DNA from 2 places in the Janthinobacterium sp. 13 genome. Region 1 is predicted to be linked to the other one. Evidence: predicted binding sites of a transcription regulator. Region 1 holds the regulator's gene; the other holds the start of a gene.
The links. Region 1 encodes FliA, which starts transcription of late flagellar genes. Its sites were predicted from a motif close to CTAAAGTTTNNNNNNNNNNNGCCGNTA; they were not measured.

Region 1 (7,270 bases):
CGTTTCCTGCGCCGCGCCTTGCCGCAGCTCAAAGTGCTGTCGCATGCGGAAGTGCCGGAAACCAAGACCATCCGCGTCACGGCGCTGGTGGGGGCACAATAGTTGGCAGCATTAGTACCGGGGTCAGACCCGCCGGGTCTGACCCCAGCCCTTGTCTTTGGTCAAATAAACATCAATTTCCTCTCGGCAAACTGAATAACGGGTACTTTCCCGTCCTGTTCCTTCGATCATTTCCTGCAAGCATCGCTAATAATGGAAACTGTCCGGGTGATCTGTGTCCATGTGGAAGACAGCACTCAAGCAACAGGAGTCGACGATGGTCACACAGTTCAGCCAATATTGCGCCACCCCCGCCCTGGGAGGCCGGTCATGAATGTGAAGAAATTTACGGGCGCCTCGTCGCGCGATGCGCTGCGCAAGGTGCGCGAAGCGCTGGGCCCCGATGCCGTGATCCTGTCGAACCGCCAGGCCGATGGCGTGGTGGAAATCCTCGCGCTGGCCAATGACGACGCCGCTTCGCTGGCCTCGCCGCCGGCCGCCTCCGAAATGGCCCAGCCCCGTCCCCAGTTGCAGACCCAGTTCGCCACGCCGCAGCGTCCGGCCGCCCCGGCCCAGCGCCCGGCTGCGCCACGTCCTGCCGCGCCGCGCCAGGCTGCCTCCGAGCCAGTGGACATGGCCCGCATGCAGCAGATGATGGCCAGCGCGCTGGCGCACGTCAAGGAAAACGCCGCCGCCGAGATGAGCGGCATGATGAATGAAATCCGCGCCATGCGCGGCATGATGGAAACCCAGCTGGCGGAAATCTCGTGGGGTTCGACGCAGCAGCGCGAGCCGCAAAAAGCCGTCGTGCTGCGCGAAATGCTGGCGGCCGGTTTCTCGGCCAGCCTGGCGCGCTACCTGATCGACAAGCTGCCGGCCGGCCTCGACGGCGCGCAAAGCATGCGCTGGATCAAGACGGTCCTGAGCCGTAACCTGAATACTGTGGCCAATGAAGACGCCATGCTGGAGCAGGGCGGCGTGTTTGCCCTGGTGGGCCCGACGGGCGTCGGCAAGACCACCAGCACGGCCAAGCTGGCGGCCCGCTGCGTGATGCGCCACGGCCCGGAAAAGCTGGCGCTGATCACCACGGATGCCTACCGTATCGGCGCGCATGAACAGTTGCGCATCTACGGCAAGATCCTCGGCGTGATGGTGCATTCCGTGAAGGACGAGGCGGACTTGCGCATCGCCCTGAAAGAATTGAAGAACAAGCATACGGTACTGATCGATACGGTGGGCGTGAGCCAGCGCGACCAGATGGTGACGGAACAGGTGGCCATGCTGTCGGGCGCCGGCGCCGACGTGAAGCGCCTGCTGTGCCTGAACTCCACGGCCACGCAGGAAACGTTGAACGAAGTGGTGCGCGCGTATCAGGGCAGCGGCCTGGCCGGCTGCATCATGACCAAGCTCGATGAAGCGGCCTCGATCGGCAATGTGCTCGACGTGGTGATCCGCCAGAAGCTGAACCTGTTTTATGTGTCGAACGGCCAGCGCGTGCCGGAAGACCTGTACCTGGCCGACCGCGGCTACCTGATCGACCGTGCCTTCAAGCTCAAGCGCGATGCGGCGGCGACGCAGTTTTCCGACGCCGAACTGCCGCTGCTGATGGCGCAGGCGGCTGCCCGCAACAATGAAGCGCGCGGGGTGCACCTTGGCTAATTTCGATTTCGACCAGGCCGAAGGCTTGCGCCGCATGCTGGCCGGCCCGCAGCCGCGCGTCATGACGTTCCTCTCGGCCACGCCGCAGGACGACAAGGGCGCCATGCTGGTCAACCTGGGCGCGTCGCTCGTCTACGGCGGCAATGACGTGCTGCTGCTCGACGCCAGCGGCGGCAGCGATGGCGTGGCATCGCGCCTGGGACTGGCGCACGGCGCCAGCCTGCGCGACGTGGCGCGCCAGCAGTGCGGCTTGAACCAGGTCATCCACCAGGTGCCGCAAGGCTTCGGCGTGGCCAGCCTGGGCGCGCGCAACCATTTGATGGACAGCATGGACTATGCGGGCGAGGATGAACTGCGCCGCCTGGGCAAGACGTTCGAGGTGCTGGCGCGCCAGAGCGGCATCGTGCTGGTCGACGGCGTCGTGGCGGACGAGGGCGCCTGCTTCCCCGTGCCGCTGATGGCATCGTCGGATATCGTCGTGCAAGTCTCGACCAGCGCCACCTCGATCAAGGCGGCGTACTGCCTGATCAAGCGCCTGAGCCAGGAACTGGGACGCCGTCCGTTCGGCATTCTCGTCACCGGCGCTTCCGAATCCGAAGCAAAAGTGGTATACGATAATATGGCGCAGGCGGCGAGCCGCTACCTGGCCGTGAAGCTGACTTCGATGGGGTCCGTGCCTGCCGACGAGTATCTGCACCGCGCGGCGCGGCTGGGCCGCAGCGTGGTCGACGCGTTTCCGCTGGCGGGAGCGTCGGTGGCGTTTCGCGGACTGGCCGAGCGGCTGGCCCGTTCGGCGGCGCCGGTGCTTGGCGGCACCTTGTACCAGACGGGGAGCCCGCACCAGTTCAGCGCCTGAATCGAACCGCAGCACCAGATAAGATGAGAAAACAATAAGCAGCCTATGTACACGGTCAAAGGGAAATCGAACAAGGACTATTTGCTGACGGAGCACATTCCGCTGGTGAAGCGTCTGGCGCACCATATGAAGGCGAAATTGCCGCCTTCGGTCGAGGTCGATGACCTGATCCAGGCCGGCATGATCGGCCTGCTCGATGCCATTACGCGCTATGAAGAGACGCATGGCGCGCAGTTCGAGACGTATGCCGTGCTGCGCATCCGCGGCGCCATGCTCGACGAATTGCGCACCAGCGACTGGCTGCCGCGCAGCATGCGCCAGAACATGCGCAAGATCGAAGAGGCGATGAGCACCCTGCAGCAGCGCCTCGGCCATCCGCCGACGGAGTCGGAAGTGGCGAAGCTGCTGAAAATGTCGCTGGCCGACTACCAGGAAATGCTGGGCGACGGCGGCGGCCACCAGCTCGTGTACTACGAAGACTTTCATGACCCGGACGGCAATGACAGCTTCCTCGACCGCCACTGCGTGGACGAGGACAGCGATCCCTTGCGTTCCCTGCTCGATACCGATTTCCGGCAATCCGTGATCGATGCCATCGACGCGCTGCCGCCACGCGAGAAAATACTCATGGGCCTGTATTACGAAGAAGAGCTGAACCTGAAGGAGATCGGCGCGGTGATGGGCGTATCCGAATCGCGCGTCTCGCAGCTGCATACCCAGGCCGTCGCGCGCCTGCGCGCAACCTTGAGGGAGCTGGCGTGGACTGGTCCAGCGTAATCGGGCTGGCGCTGGCGCTGGCGGGCCTGCTGGTCGGCCAGGCACTGGAAGGCGGCAAGATGGCCTCCCTGCTGCAGCCGGCCGCCTTTGCCATCGTCATCGTCGGCACCTTCGGCGCCGTGCTGCTGCAGACGCGGCTGCGCACTTTTGTGCGCGGCCTGGAAATGCTGCGCTGGGTGTTCCTGCCGCCGTCGGACACGCGCGCCGCGCTGGCGCGCGACATCGGGCAATGGAGCCTGACGGCGCGCCGCGACGGCCCGCTGGCGCTCGAACGGCTGATGGAAAACACGGCCGACCGCTTCAACGCCAAGGGTTTGCGCATGATCGTCGACGGCATCGCGCCCGACAAGCTGCGCCAGCTGCTCGACGTGGAAATCTCCGCCTACGAAATGGCCGAGCGCCAGGCCGTCAAGGTGTGGGAATCGGCGGCCGGCTATTCGCCCACCATCGGCATCCTGGGCGCCGTGCTGGGCTTGATCCACGTGATGGAAAACCTCACCGACCCCAGCAAGCTGGGCGGCGGCATCGCCGTGGCTTTCGTGTCGACCATCTATGGCGTCGGACTGGCCAATCTGCTGTTCCTGCCGGTGGCCAATAAACTCAAGGCCATCGTTTCGCGCCGCGTGGTGCAATATGAAATCACGGCCGCCGTGCTGTACGACATCGCCACGGGCGACCACACGCGCATCATCGAAGAGCGCGTGTCCAGCCTCTTGCACGAGCATTGACCATGATGCGGCGCGCGCGCAGGAAGTATGACGAGGAACCGGACAACCAGGACCGCTGGCTGATCTCGTACGCCGACTTCATCACCCTGCTGTTCGCCTTCTTCGTCGTCATGTATGCGATTTCGCAAGTCAACGAAGGCAAATACCGCGTCTTCCAGAACGCCATCGGCCAGGCCTTCAGCCTGGAAAAGGGCGCGCCGCCCATCATCATGGAAGCGCCGCAAGCGATTCCGTTGCCGAACCCCGCCCTGAAACGCCGCACGGAAGCCATCCGCCGCGAGCGCGAACACATGACGCGCCTGGCGCAGGACCTGACGTCGACCCTGGCGCCGCTGGTCAAGGAAGGCAAGGTGCGGGTCACGCAGACGAGCCGCGGCGTGAGCGTGGAAATCAATGCCAGCGTGCTGTTCGACCCGGGCGCGGCGGGCTTGACGGCGGAGTCGGACCAGGCCTTGCGCGCCGTGGCCGTGCTGCTCAAGGACGACACGCACGACGTGCAGGTGGAAGGACATACGGATGTGCAGCCGATCAGCAATTCGACCTTTGCCTCGAACTGGGAATTGTCGGCCGCGCGCGCCAGCGCCGTGGTGCGCCTGTTCATCGCCAGCGGCGTCAAGGCGTCGCGCCTGACGGCCGTCGGCCACGCGGACAATATCCCCGTGGCGCCGAACGCCACGCCGGAAGGGCGCGCGCGCAACCGCCGGGTCGCCGTGACGATTTTGTCGGGCATCCCCGAAACGGTGACGGAAGTGCCGACGGCGCCCGTGGCGCCTGCGCCGGCCAATTGACGCTCGTCAACTGCGGGCTGCCGCTTGGTACAATCGCGCTTTCTTCCTCTTTTATCGTTCCCTCATGAAAAGCAGCTCCCTGGGCGGTCTCGTCTATTCCACTGAAACGGGCCGCATGTGTCCCGCCTGCCGCCAGCCGCTGGCGCATTGCGCGTGCAAGGCGCAAGCGAAGGCGGCGCCTGCGGGCGATGGCGTGGTGCGCGTCTCGCGCCAGACCAAGGGCCGAGGCGGCAAGAGCGTCACCGTGGTCAAGGGCTTGCCGCTGGACGCCATCGCACTGGCCCTGCTGGGCAAGCAGTTGCGCACGCAGTGCGGCTCGGGCGGCACCGTCAAGGATGGCGTGATCGAAGTGCAGGGCGACCATGTCGACGCCATCCTGGCTGCGCTGGTCAAGCTGGGCCACCAGCCGAAAAAGGCCGGCGGCTGAGCGTGCGGAGGCGTGCGGCCCGCTGCCGCGCGCCTGTGGTAACGTGCGTTTCCCATCCACGCGCTTCCTCACCATGAACGTCAAATTCACCGGCATGGCCATCGCCGCCGCCATCGCGGCAGCGCTGGCGCTCGTGTACTGGCCCGCTCCCGAGAGCGGCGCGCCGGACGCTGCCGCCGTCTCCGCCCCTGGCGCGCCGGCGGGACGCAGCCTGGAATCGTATCTGAATATCGATGCCAGCCCGGTCGCCGATGCCGCGCCGATGCCCGTCACCCTGGCGCAGCAGCTCGCGCGCCTGGCGGCCAGCGGCAAGCCGGAAGACGCGTATGCGGCCTACAATCTGCTCGACGACTGCATTTCATTTGAGAAAGAAAGGCGCTTGCCGGGGCTGGAATTCGAGCTGGGGCGCGAGATGACAGCGCAGGAAAAAGCCGCCCAGCAGCAGCTGTGCGCGGGCCTGACGCAGCGCCAGCGCGAGGAGCGCCTCGGCTACCTGGCGACTGCCGCCAGGGCGGGCGTGCCCGGCGCGGCGACTATCTTCCTGTCGGAAGGGCCGTTCGGCGACCGCAGCGCGCTGCGCAACCGTCCCGACGATCCGCTGGTGCAGGCGTGGAAGCGGCAAGCGATCGCCCAGCTGACGGCGCAGGCGGACGAGGCGGAGCTGGCCAGCGTGTCGACTCTGATGATGGCGTATCTGCGCGATGGCGAGGTGGTGCAGAAGGATGCGCCGCAAGCATATGGCTACCTGCTGGCGCTGCGCCAGGTCTACGACGACATCCTCGCGCCCGGCGTCACCAATCCCTACCAGGACGAATACTGGCACTGGCTGCAGGCGGAACTGACGCCGGAGCAGCAAGCGGCCGCCAGCGCCAGGGCGCAAGCCATCGTGGCGAAATACCGCCAGCATGCGGGGCGTCCCGCGCACGGTTGACATACGCTGGGCTGTATGATTTTTTGCAACAATTGATATGGTTTCGCATGGCTGTGCCGGGCTATGATGGTCGTATATGTGCCCATGTGGGCAGGGTACGCCATGAGGAGCAATACACGGATGTTGAAAGCGACGAACTTGCCGATGCCACGACTGGCTGTCAACTTGGCTGCGCTGCGGGCGAGCATGGCAAAGCGCCCCATGCGGGGCGCCATGCGCCTGGGCTTGTGCGCGGGCGCCGTCAATTCTTTCATTGCCATGCTGTTGCTGTTGGCAGCCCTGGCCTTGTTCTCGCCACAGCAGCTGGGCGGCTCCGCTTCATCATCGCTGGAAGGCGCCGGTACGGTCCGGATATTCTGGACAGTCGTCGTCTGGGCGCCATTGTTCGAGACGCTCATCGTGCAGTGGCTGCCGCTTGAAGTGTTGCGCCGCTACAAGGTGCGTGCCGGCTATAGCCTGTTGGCCAGCGCGATACTGTTTTCCGTCTTGCATGTCATGGGCGGCTCCGGCATTTTGCATGCCAGCATGACTTTGATTGCCGGAGGTATCTTCGCGGCCAGCTACTTGGCGGCGCGCAGCTTGGGCCTGGCGCCCGCCTATGTGGCGGCGGCCACGGCGCATGCGTGCAGCAATGGATTAATACTGTGCGGGTCGTTCGTGTTTCCCGATTTGTTGGGATGAGCGTCGAATCAAGGCTGTTAGCCGATGACGACGCGCCGGCTGGCCGTGTTCGTCGTCGGTTGGCCGCTGGGGCCGTAGAAATTGCCGCTCTGGGCCGGGGGGCGCATGGCGTTCAGGGCGCCTTGCGTGTGCAGCATGTGCTTGTTGACGAGCAGGCTGTTCAGGCGGTTTTGTTCCTTGGCTTCGCGCGTCGTCTCGAGCAGGGCTTTCCACAGGGGCGCCGCGTCGGCTTCATTGGCGCCGACCAGCCAGTCTTCCATGCCCGCTTCGGCCGCCGTGAAACCGGCTGCCGCCAGCGCCTGGTGGCGTTGCGCCGCCAGCTGGCTCAATTGTCCTACCAGTGCCGTCTTGCGCGCCGTGAGCTCCGTGATTGCATCGATGTCA
Region 2 (7,270 bases), 2.7 Mb from region 1:
TTCGGCGGCGCCGCCACCCTGGCCGTGACGGGTATCTGGGCCGTGCTGTTCCCCGTACTGTCGCGCATGGACCGCTTCCCCCACCACGAGAAGGAAGCGGCCGCCAGGACGGCCACCGCGACAAGCGCATAAGGTCTAAGATGCGCTATCCCCACTGACGAATCCGCACCATGAAAATCACGCTTCCATTCCACGGCTTCATCCGCAGCCGCCCCCACCTGAGCATGGCTACGGCCATCGGCGTGGCGGCCGGCCTGCTGCTGCCCGCATCCTGGCAACAGATGACGCGTTTGCTGACGGCGTGGAATGTCGCCGTCTGGTTCTACCTGGCGACGATGGCCTGGATGATGATGCGCGCCAACCACCACAAGGTCAAAGCCATGGCGGCGCGCCAGGATGAGCGGGCGGCAACCGTCCTGTCGGCCCTGTCCGTCGCATCCGTGATGAGCCTGGTGGCCATCGTTTCGCAGCTGTCCTCGATGAAAGACATGGCGCCGGACGAGCGCGCGCTGCATTACGGCCTGACGATCCTCACCCTGGTCGGTTCCTGGTTCCTCGTCGGCACCCTGTTCTGCTTTCATTACGCCCACCTGTACTACCAGGCCGATCCCGCGCTGCGCCCCCTGAAGTTTCCCGACGACGAGCAAAGCCCCGATTACTGGGATTTCCTGTATTTCGCCTTCACCATCGCCGTCGCCGTGCAAACGTCGGACGTTTCCGTGCAGACGCGCATGATGCGGCAAATCGTGCTGGGACAATCCGTGCTGAGCTTTTTCTTCAACCTGGTCGTGCTGGGACTGTCGATCAATATCGCGGCCGGTCTCATCAATGGCTGAGGGTAAATAATTTCGTAGTGGAAACTTGACCTGGCTGAAGGGTTAAGCTCATCTTAATCGTGCGCACCCTCTTGAAATACTGGAAAGAGGAGTAAGATAAGTCATGCACAGGGATCAAGTGCATGAGGCAAGAACCAGGCGCCGACGCGCCCCGGCAGCGGGTTTGACCACTGCCATGCAAGGCGCCTGAGATGGGTTTTTTTTGAATTGACAGGAGTAAGCATATGCAAATCAATATTCATACCGACAGCACCATCGCCAACACCGCTGGACTGAACGAACATGTGCAATCCGTACTTGAAAGCGCACTGAACCGCTTCCGCGACAACCTGACCCGCATCGAAGTCCACATCAGCGACACGAATGGCCCGAAAGGCGGCGCCGACGATATCCGCTGCGTCATGGAAGCACGCGTTGCTGGCTATCAACCGATCGCCGTGACCGAACAGAACGCCACCGTGCATCAATCCGTTGCCGGCGCCACCGACAAACTGAAACGCGCCATCGATAGCGCCCTGGGCCGCCTGCAAGACAGCAAGCGCCACGCCACCGGCAAGAATGCCGTGATCGATACGGCCGAAGCGGAAGAAACCGCCGAGTAATCCCCACCCGCAGGATTTCCAGAGACTGAGGCAGCCGTTCAAGGCTGCCTTTGCACATCCGGCCCGCCTTTCGCGCGCGGCAACATCCATAACAAAACCGCAAGCATTCCTGCGTATTGACGCGGCAATGAAATAATTGTCGTATTTCTCACAGTAAGTGACCTCAAGCAAGCCTTTGGCGTTACAGCCAAGGCCGCTTTACGCTATCATGAAGCTACCGGCCCCCTGCTCGCGCGCCGGCTTTTTGAAAGTGTGATTGTGGAACAGATCGGCAACTTCGGCGCTTCAGGCTGCAACATCGGCGATTTACAGCTATTTCGCGATGGGGCGGATAGCCAGACGGCCGCCATGCTGGCGCCCTGCCCCGTGATGCGCCTGGAAGCGGGCGAAGCCATTGCCGACACGCAAGGCGCCAGCCTGTACATCGTCCTGCGCGGCTCGCTGGCCGTGGCCGCCGACACCCACACGGGCATGGATGACGGCACCGTCAGCAAGGTCTTGCCCGGCGAAAGCGTGGGCGAACAATCGGTGCTCGATGAAGCGAGCAACCTGGCCGCCATTTCCGCCCTGGAAGAAACCGATTTGCTGGTGATCGACGCGGCCATCGTCTGGGAATTGATCGAACAGTCGAACGGCCTGGCGCGCAACCTGCTGCGGCTGCTGTCCTTCCGCATCCGCGCCGCCAATGCCCTGCTGCGCCGGCGCCAAAAACTGGGCGAATTCTACCGCCAGCTGTCGATGGTCGACAGCCTGACGGGCTTGTACAACCGCGCCTGGCTGACGGATTTACTGCCCAACATGATCGTCACGGCCCACGCCAGCGGCTCGCCGCTGTCGCTGGTGATGATAGACCTCGACCATTTCAAGCGCTTCAACGACACGCACGGCCACCAGGCGGGCGACCAGGCACTGCGCATCGCCGCGCAAGTGCTGGGCGCAGCCCTGCGGCCCACGGATTTTGCCGTGCGCTACGGTGGCGAGGAAATGATGGTGATCTTGCCCGATACCAACGAACACGTGGCCTTGCGGGTGGCCGAGCGCTTGTGCGAGCGCATGCAGCTCGCCGTCATCTTCGCCGACATGCGCAGCGCCTTGCCGCACATCACGGGTTCCTTCGGCGTGGCCAGCCTGGCGGCCGAACAGGACGACCATGCGCTGATCGCCGCAGCCGACGCGGCGCTCTATCGCGCCAAAGCATCGGGCCGCAACAGGGTCATGCTGTAGTTCAGGCAGCCTTGCTGTCGGCCGGCTTGCCAGCATCCGGCTTGGCGGCATCATCCTTCTTGCTGCTGTGCGCGGCGATGAAGTCGGCATAGCCCTTTTGCACCAGCTCGTACGTCTTGTCGATATTGCCGGCGATGTCGCCATTCAGCACTTTCAAGCCGCCCAGGATGTCGCGCGCTTCCTTGAAGCCTTTTTCCATGCCGCCGCTGATGGTGTCCATGAACTTGGTCAAGGCCGTATCGTCGTCCAGGCCGGGATTCTGTTTCTTGAAAGCATCAAAAAATCCCGTCGACAGCGATACAATGCGGTTCGCCGTCGCTTCGGCGCTGTTATCCTGCGAGGCCGCGTTCTGGATCGCGTCCTCGCCGTACTGGCCCTTCAGCGCTTCATTGATGTTGGTGATGGCCGTCTTGTACAGCAGCGCCAGCGGCTCGTTCTCGGAACCGATCGACACGTTCAGCGACGCCTGCATGATGGAAGCGTTCAATTGCAGCTTGGTGCGGTCATTCACGCTCATTTCAGCGTTGACGCCGTCCTTTTGCTGGACTTTATCGTCCTTGCCGGCAACGCCCGTACTGACGGAAGTCACGGAAGGGGTGGAATTGCCGCTTGCGGCGATGGGAATTGACACGATAGACCTCCTTGAACGGGCAATATATGCCACCATGCGGGAAACGCGATGATGACCATCCTCTCGTGTAGTATCGGCAGGTTTTCAGAAAACTGTAGCAGCGGCCGCTTTTGGCGGCCCGGATAACCAATCAAGCAACGACCATCAATGACTAACCAGACCTTTCTTTGGCACGACTACGAAACCTTTGGCGCCCAGCCGCGCCGCGACCGCCCGGCCCAGTTCGCCGCCATCCGCACGGATGCCGACCTCAACGAGATCGGCGAACCCATCATGCTGTATTGTCAGCCTGCCAATGATTTCCTGCCCGACCCGCAATCGTGCCTGATCACGGGCATCACGCCGCAGCAGTGTCTGCAGCTGGGCGTGCCCGAACACCAGTTCGCCGCCACCATCGAAGCGGCCTTTTCGGAGCCAGGCACCATCGGCGTGGGCTACAACACCATCCGTTTCGACGATGAAGTCACGCGTTTCCTGTTCTGGCGCAACCTGATCGACCCGTATGCGCGCGAATGGAAGAACCATTGCGGCCGCTGGGACATCCTCGACGTGGTGCGCATGACACACGCGCTGCGCCCGGAAGGCATCGCATGGCCGAAGCGCGACGATGGCCAGACCAGTTTTAAACTGGAACACTTGAGCAAGGCCAATGGCCTGGTCCACGAAGCGGCGCATGATGCACTGTCCGACGTGCGCGCCACCATCGCCCTGGCACGCCTGATCAAGGAAAAGCAGCCGAAACTGTTCGAATTCTGCCTGGCGCTGCACAAGAAGGACAGGGTCGCCAGCGAAATGGGCATGCACCTGGCCGCCGGCGAGCGCCAACCCTTCCTGCACGTGTCGGGCATGTTCCCCGCCGAACGGGGCTGCCTGGGCGTCGTCTGGCCGCTGGCCACGCATCCGAGCAATAAAAATGAAATCCTCGTCTGGGATTGCGCCTACGACCCGCGCGAACTGTTTACCCTGGACGCCGACACCATCCGCACGCGCCTGTTCACGCGCAAGGACGCCATGCCGGAAGGCATGACGCGCCTGCCCGTGAAAAGCGTGCACCTGAACAAGTCGCCCATGCTGGTCGGCAATTTAAAGACCTTGTCGCCGGCCATGGCCGCGCAATGGGGCATCGATCTGGACGCGGCGAAGGTCAACGCGCAATTCGCCGCCACGGCGCCGAACATGGATGCCGTCTGGGCCGAAGTGTTCCAGCGCCCGGGCGCGAATGCCGCGCTGGACGTGGATGAGGATTTGTACAATGGTTTCGTCAGCAACGACGACCGCCGCCTGCTCGAATCCTTGCGCCGCGACACGCCGGCCAAGCTGGCCACGGCCCGCCCCTCGTTTGCCGATGAACGCCTGCAGGAACTGCTGTTCCGCTACCGCGCCCGCAATTTCCCGCAAACCCTGAGCGAAGCGGAAAGCCTGCGCTGGGAACAGCACCGCGCCGCCCGCCTGTTCGACGGCGACGCCGGCGCCCGCACCATCGAAATGCTGTTTACGGAAATCGACGTGCTGTCGGAATCCGTCGATGAGCGGGGCGAGGAAATTCTGGGAGAACTCTACGATTACGCGGAGATCGTTGCCCCGCAGCGCGATTAGTCGCACCTAACCAAACCTACTGCGCGTCGGTATAGGTGGCCTGCGATGCTCACCGTACTCCAGTACGGTTGCGCTTCTCGGCCACCTCTCCCTTCCGCTCGCTACGGTTTTGTTAGGCGCTGTGAGGCTGACTGTATATCGTTTTTAAACCGAACGGTGCGCGTTGATGGCATCGCGCGTTTCAATGGCCACGCGGCGCGCCGCGTCGGCGAAGTCTTCGCCCGCCTGCGGCGTGGCGTAGATGATGGCGCGCGACGAGCTGATCATCATGCCCATGCCGTTCGCCGTCTGGCCCGCGCCGACGGTGGCGGCGATGTCGCCGCCCTGGGCGCCGATGCCCGGCACCAGCAGCGGCATGTCGCCGACGATGGCGCGCACCTGCGCCAGTTCTTCAGGGAAGGTGGCGCCGACGACGAGCGCGCACTGGCCGTTTTTATTCCACTTTTCGGCCACCAGGCGCGCCACGCGCTGGTACAGCGGTTCGCCGTCCGTATTCAGGAATTGCAGGTCCGAGCCGCCCGGGTTCGACGTGCGGCACAGGATGATCACGCCGCGGTCTTTCCACGCCAGGTAGGGATCGAGCGAATCCTCGCCCATGTACGGGTTCACGGTGACGGCATCGGCGCCGTAGCGCTCGAACGCTTCGCGCGCGTATTGCGTGGCTGTCGCGCCGATGTCGCCCCGTTTCGCGTCGAGGATCAGGGGGATGTGCGGATAATTCTCGCGCACGTAGCGGCAGATGTCTTCCAGCTGCTTTTCCGCGCCCAGCGCGGCAAAATACGCGATCTGCGGCTTGAAGGCGCAAGCCAGGTCGGCCGTGGCATCGATGATGCGCGTGCAAAAGGTGGTGATTCCATCAGGCAGGTCGCGCAGTTCGGCCGGCAGTTTCGCCAGGTCGGGGTCCAGGCCCACGCACAGCAGGGAATTATTGGCCGTCCACGCGGCGGATAATTTATTGATGAAATTCACGGCACACCTTCTCTATATTCAGTTGCAAACCCCGTATTGTAACGCGGCGCAGGCTTGCCACGGCGTCACAAGGCGGTCGGGGCCGGCGGCCGGCGCTTATTAAACCGACATTACGGGCCGTTTCAGGTATATTTGCCTCACCTCCCTTACTCTGCACGGAACCCATCATGCAAATCACCAATCAATTCACCAAATGGCTGCGCCTGGCGCTGAGCGTCACCGTCCTGGCCGGCGTCCTGACGGGCTGCGGCTACAACGACTTCCAGAGCAAGGATGAAGCCACCAAGGCCGCCTGGGGCGAAGTGGTCAACCAGTACCAGCGCCGCGCCGACCTGATCCCCAACCTGGTGAACACCGTCAAGGGCTACGCCACGCATGAAAAGGAAACACTGGAAGCGGTGACCAAGGCGCGCGCCGCCGCCACCAGTTTCCAGATCACGCCAGAAGTGCTGAACGACCCGGCCGCGTTCGAAAAATTCCAGCAAGTGCAGGGGCAGCTGTCGTCGGCCCTGTCGCGCCTGATGGTGGTGTCCGAGAAGTACCCGGACTTGAAGGCCGACACCAGCTTCCGCGACTTGCAGTCGCAGCTGGAAGGCACGGAAAACCGCATCACCGTGGCGCGCCAGCGCTACATCGTTGCCGTGCAGGATTACAACGTGCATGCGCGCAGCTTCCCGAACAACCTGACGGCCATGGTCTTCGGCTACAAGGTCAAGCCATCGTTCACGGTGGAAAATGAAAAAGCCATCTCGACCGCACCGACCGTCAACTTTGGCAAATAAGATGAAAGCCTGGTCCTATCTCGCGGCGCTGGCGACGGCGCTGCTGCTGTGGACGATGCCGCCAGCCGGCGCACAGGGCTTGCAGCCCGTGCCGCCGCTGGCCGCGCGCGTGACGGACAACGCCGGCATGCTGGACGCCAATCAAAAGGCGGCGCTGGAAGGCGTGCTGGCCGATTATGAAGCCAAGACGGGCAGCCAGATCGCCGTGCTGCTGGTCAAGAGCACGGAACCGGAAGCCATCGAGCAATACAGCATCCGCGTGACGGATGCCTGGAAGCTGGGCCGCAAGGGCGTCGATGACGGCGTGCTGCTGATGGTAGCGAAGGACAACCCCTCGTCCCTGCGCCGCCTGCGCATCGAGGCGGGCCGCGGCGTGCAGGGCGTGCTGACGGATGCGCAATCGAAACGCATCCTGCAAGACGTGATCGCCCCCCATTTCAAGCAAAACGATTACTACGGCGGCCTGGTGGCCGGCGTGGGGTCGATTGCCACCCTGCTGAACCAGGAGCAATTCCCCGCTGCGGCGCAGCAGAAGGCGCCAGCCACCGTGGAAGCGGGCGGCATGACTTTCTGGCTGCCGCTGCTGTTCTTCGGCTTCCTCGTCGTGCTGACCCTGTTCCGCTCGCGCGG

Region 2: the regulator FliA is predicted to act here: its motif matches at 3,365-3,391, upstream of CLU94_RS07845 (DUF5610 domain-containing protein).

Annotation. Positions count from the first base shown of each region.
Region 1 covers NZ_PEEQ01000001.1:4,453,955-4,461,224, forward strand. Annotated here, with positions in the region: gene flhA (flagellar biosynthesis protein FlhA) at 1-102, shown strand, start outside; gene flhF (flagellar biosynthesis protein FlhF) at 370-1,698, shown strand; gene CLU94_RS19535 (MinD/ParA family ATP-binding protein) at 1,691-2,554, shown strand; gene CLU94_RS19540 (RNA polymerase sigma factor FliA) at 2,600-3,331, shown strand; gene CLU94_RS19545 (flagellar motor protein) at 3,313-4,059, shown strand; gene motD (flagellar motor protein MotD) at 4,065-4,847, shown strand; gene CLU94_RS19555 (translation initiation factor Sui1) at 4,912-5,274, shown strand; gene CLU94_RS19560 (hypothetical protein) at 5,318-6,205, shown strand; gene CLU94_RS19565 (CPBP family glutamic-type intramembrane protease) at 6,392-6,886, shown strand; gene CLU94_RS19570 (flagella synthesis protein FlgN) at 6,904-7,270, opposite strand, start outside.
Region 2 covers NZ_PEEQ01000001.1:1,774,327-1,781,596, forward strand. Annotated here, with positions in the region: gene CLU94_RS07825 (MFS transporter) at 1-132, shown strand, start outside; gene CLU94_RS07830 (DUF1345 domain-containing protein) at 171-836, shown strand; gene CLU94_RS07835 (HPF/RaiA family ribosome-associated protein) at 1,061-1,438, shown strand; gene CLU94_RS07840 (GGDEF domain-containing protein) at 1,697-2,662, shown strand; gene CLU94_RS07845 (DUF5610 domain-containing protein) at 2,664-3,293, opposite strand; gene sbcB (exodeoxyribonuclease I) at 3,441-4,889, shown strand; gene pyrF (orotidine-5'-phosphate decarboxylase) at 5,034-5,858, opposite strand; gene CLU94_RS07860 (LemA family protein) at 6,026-6,640, shown strand; gene CLU94_RS07865 (TPM domain-containing protein) at 6,642-7,270, shown strand, end outside.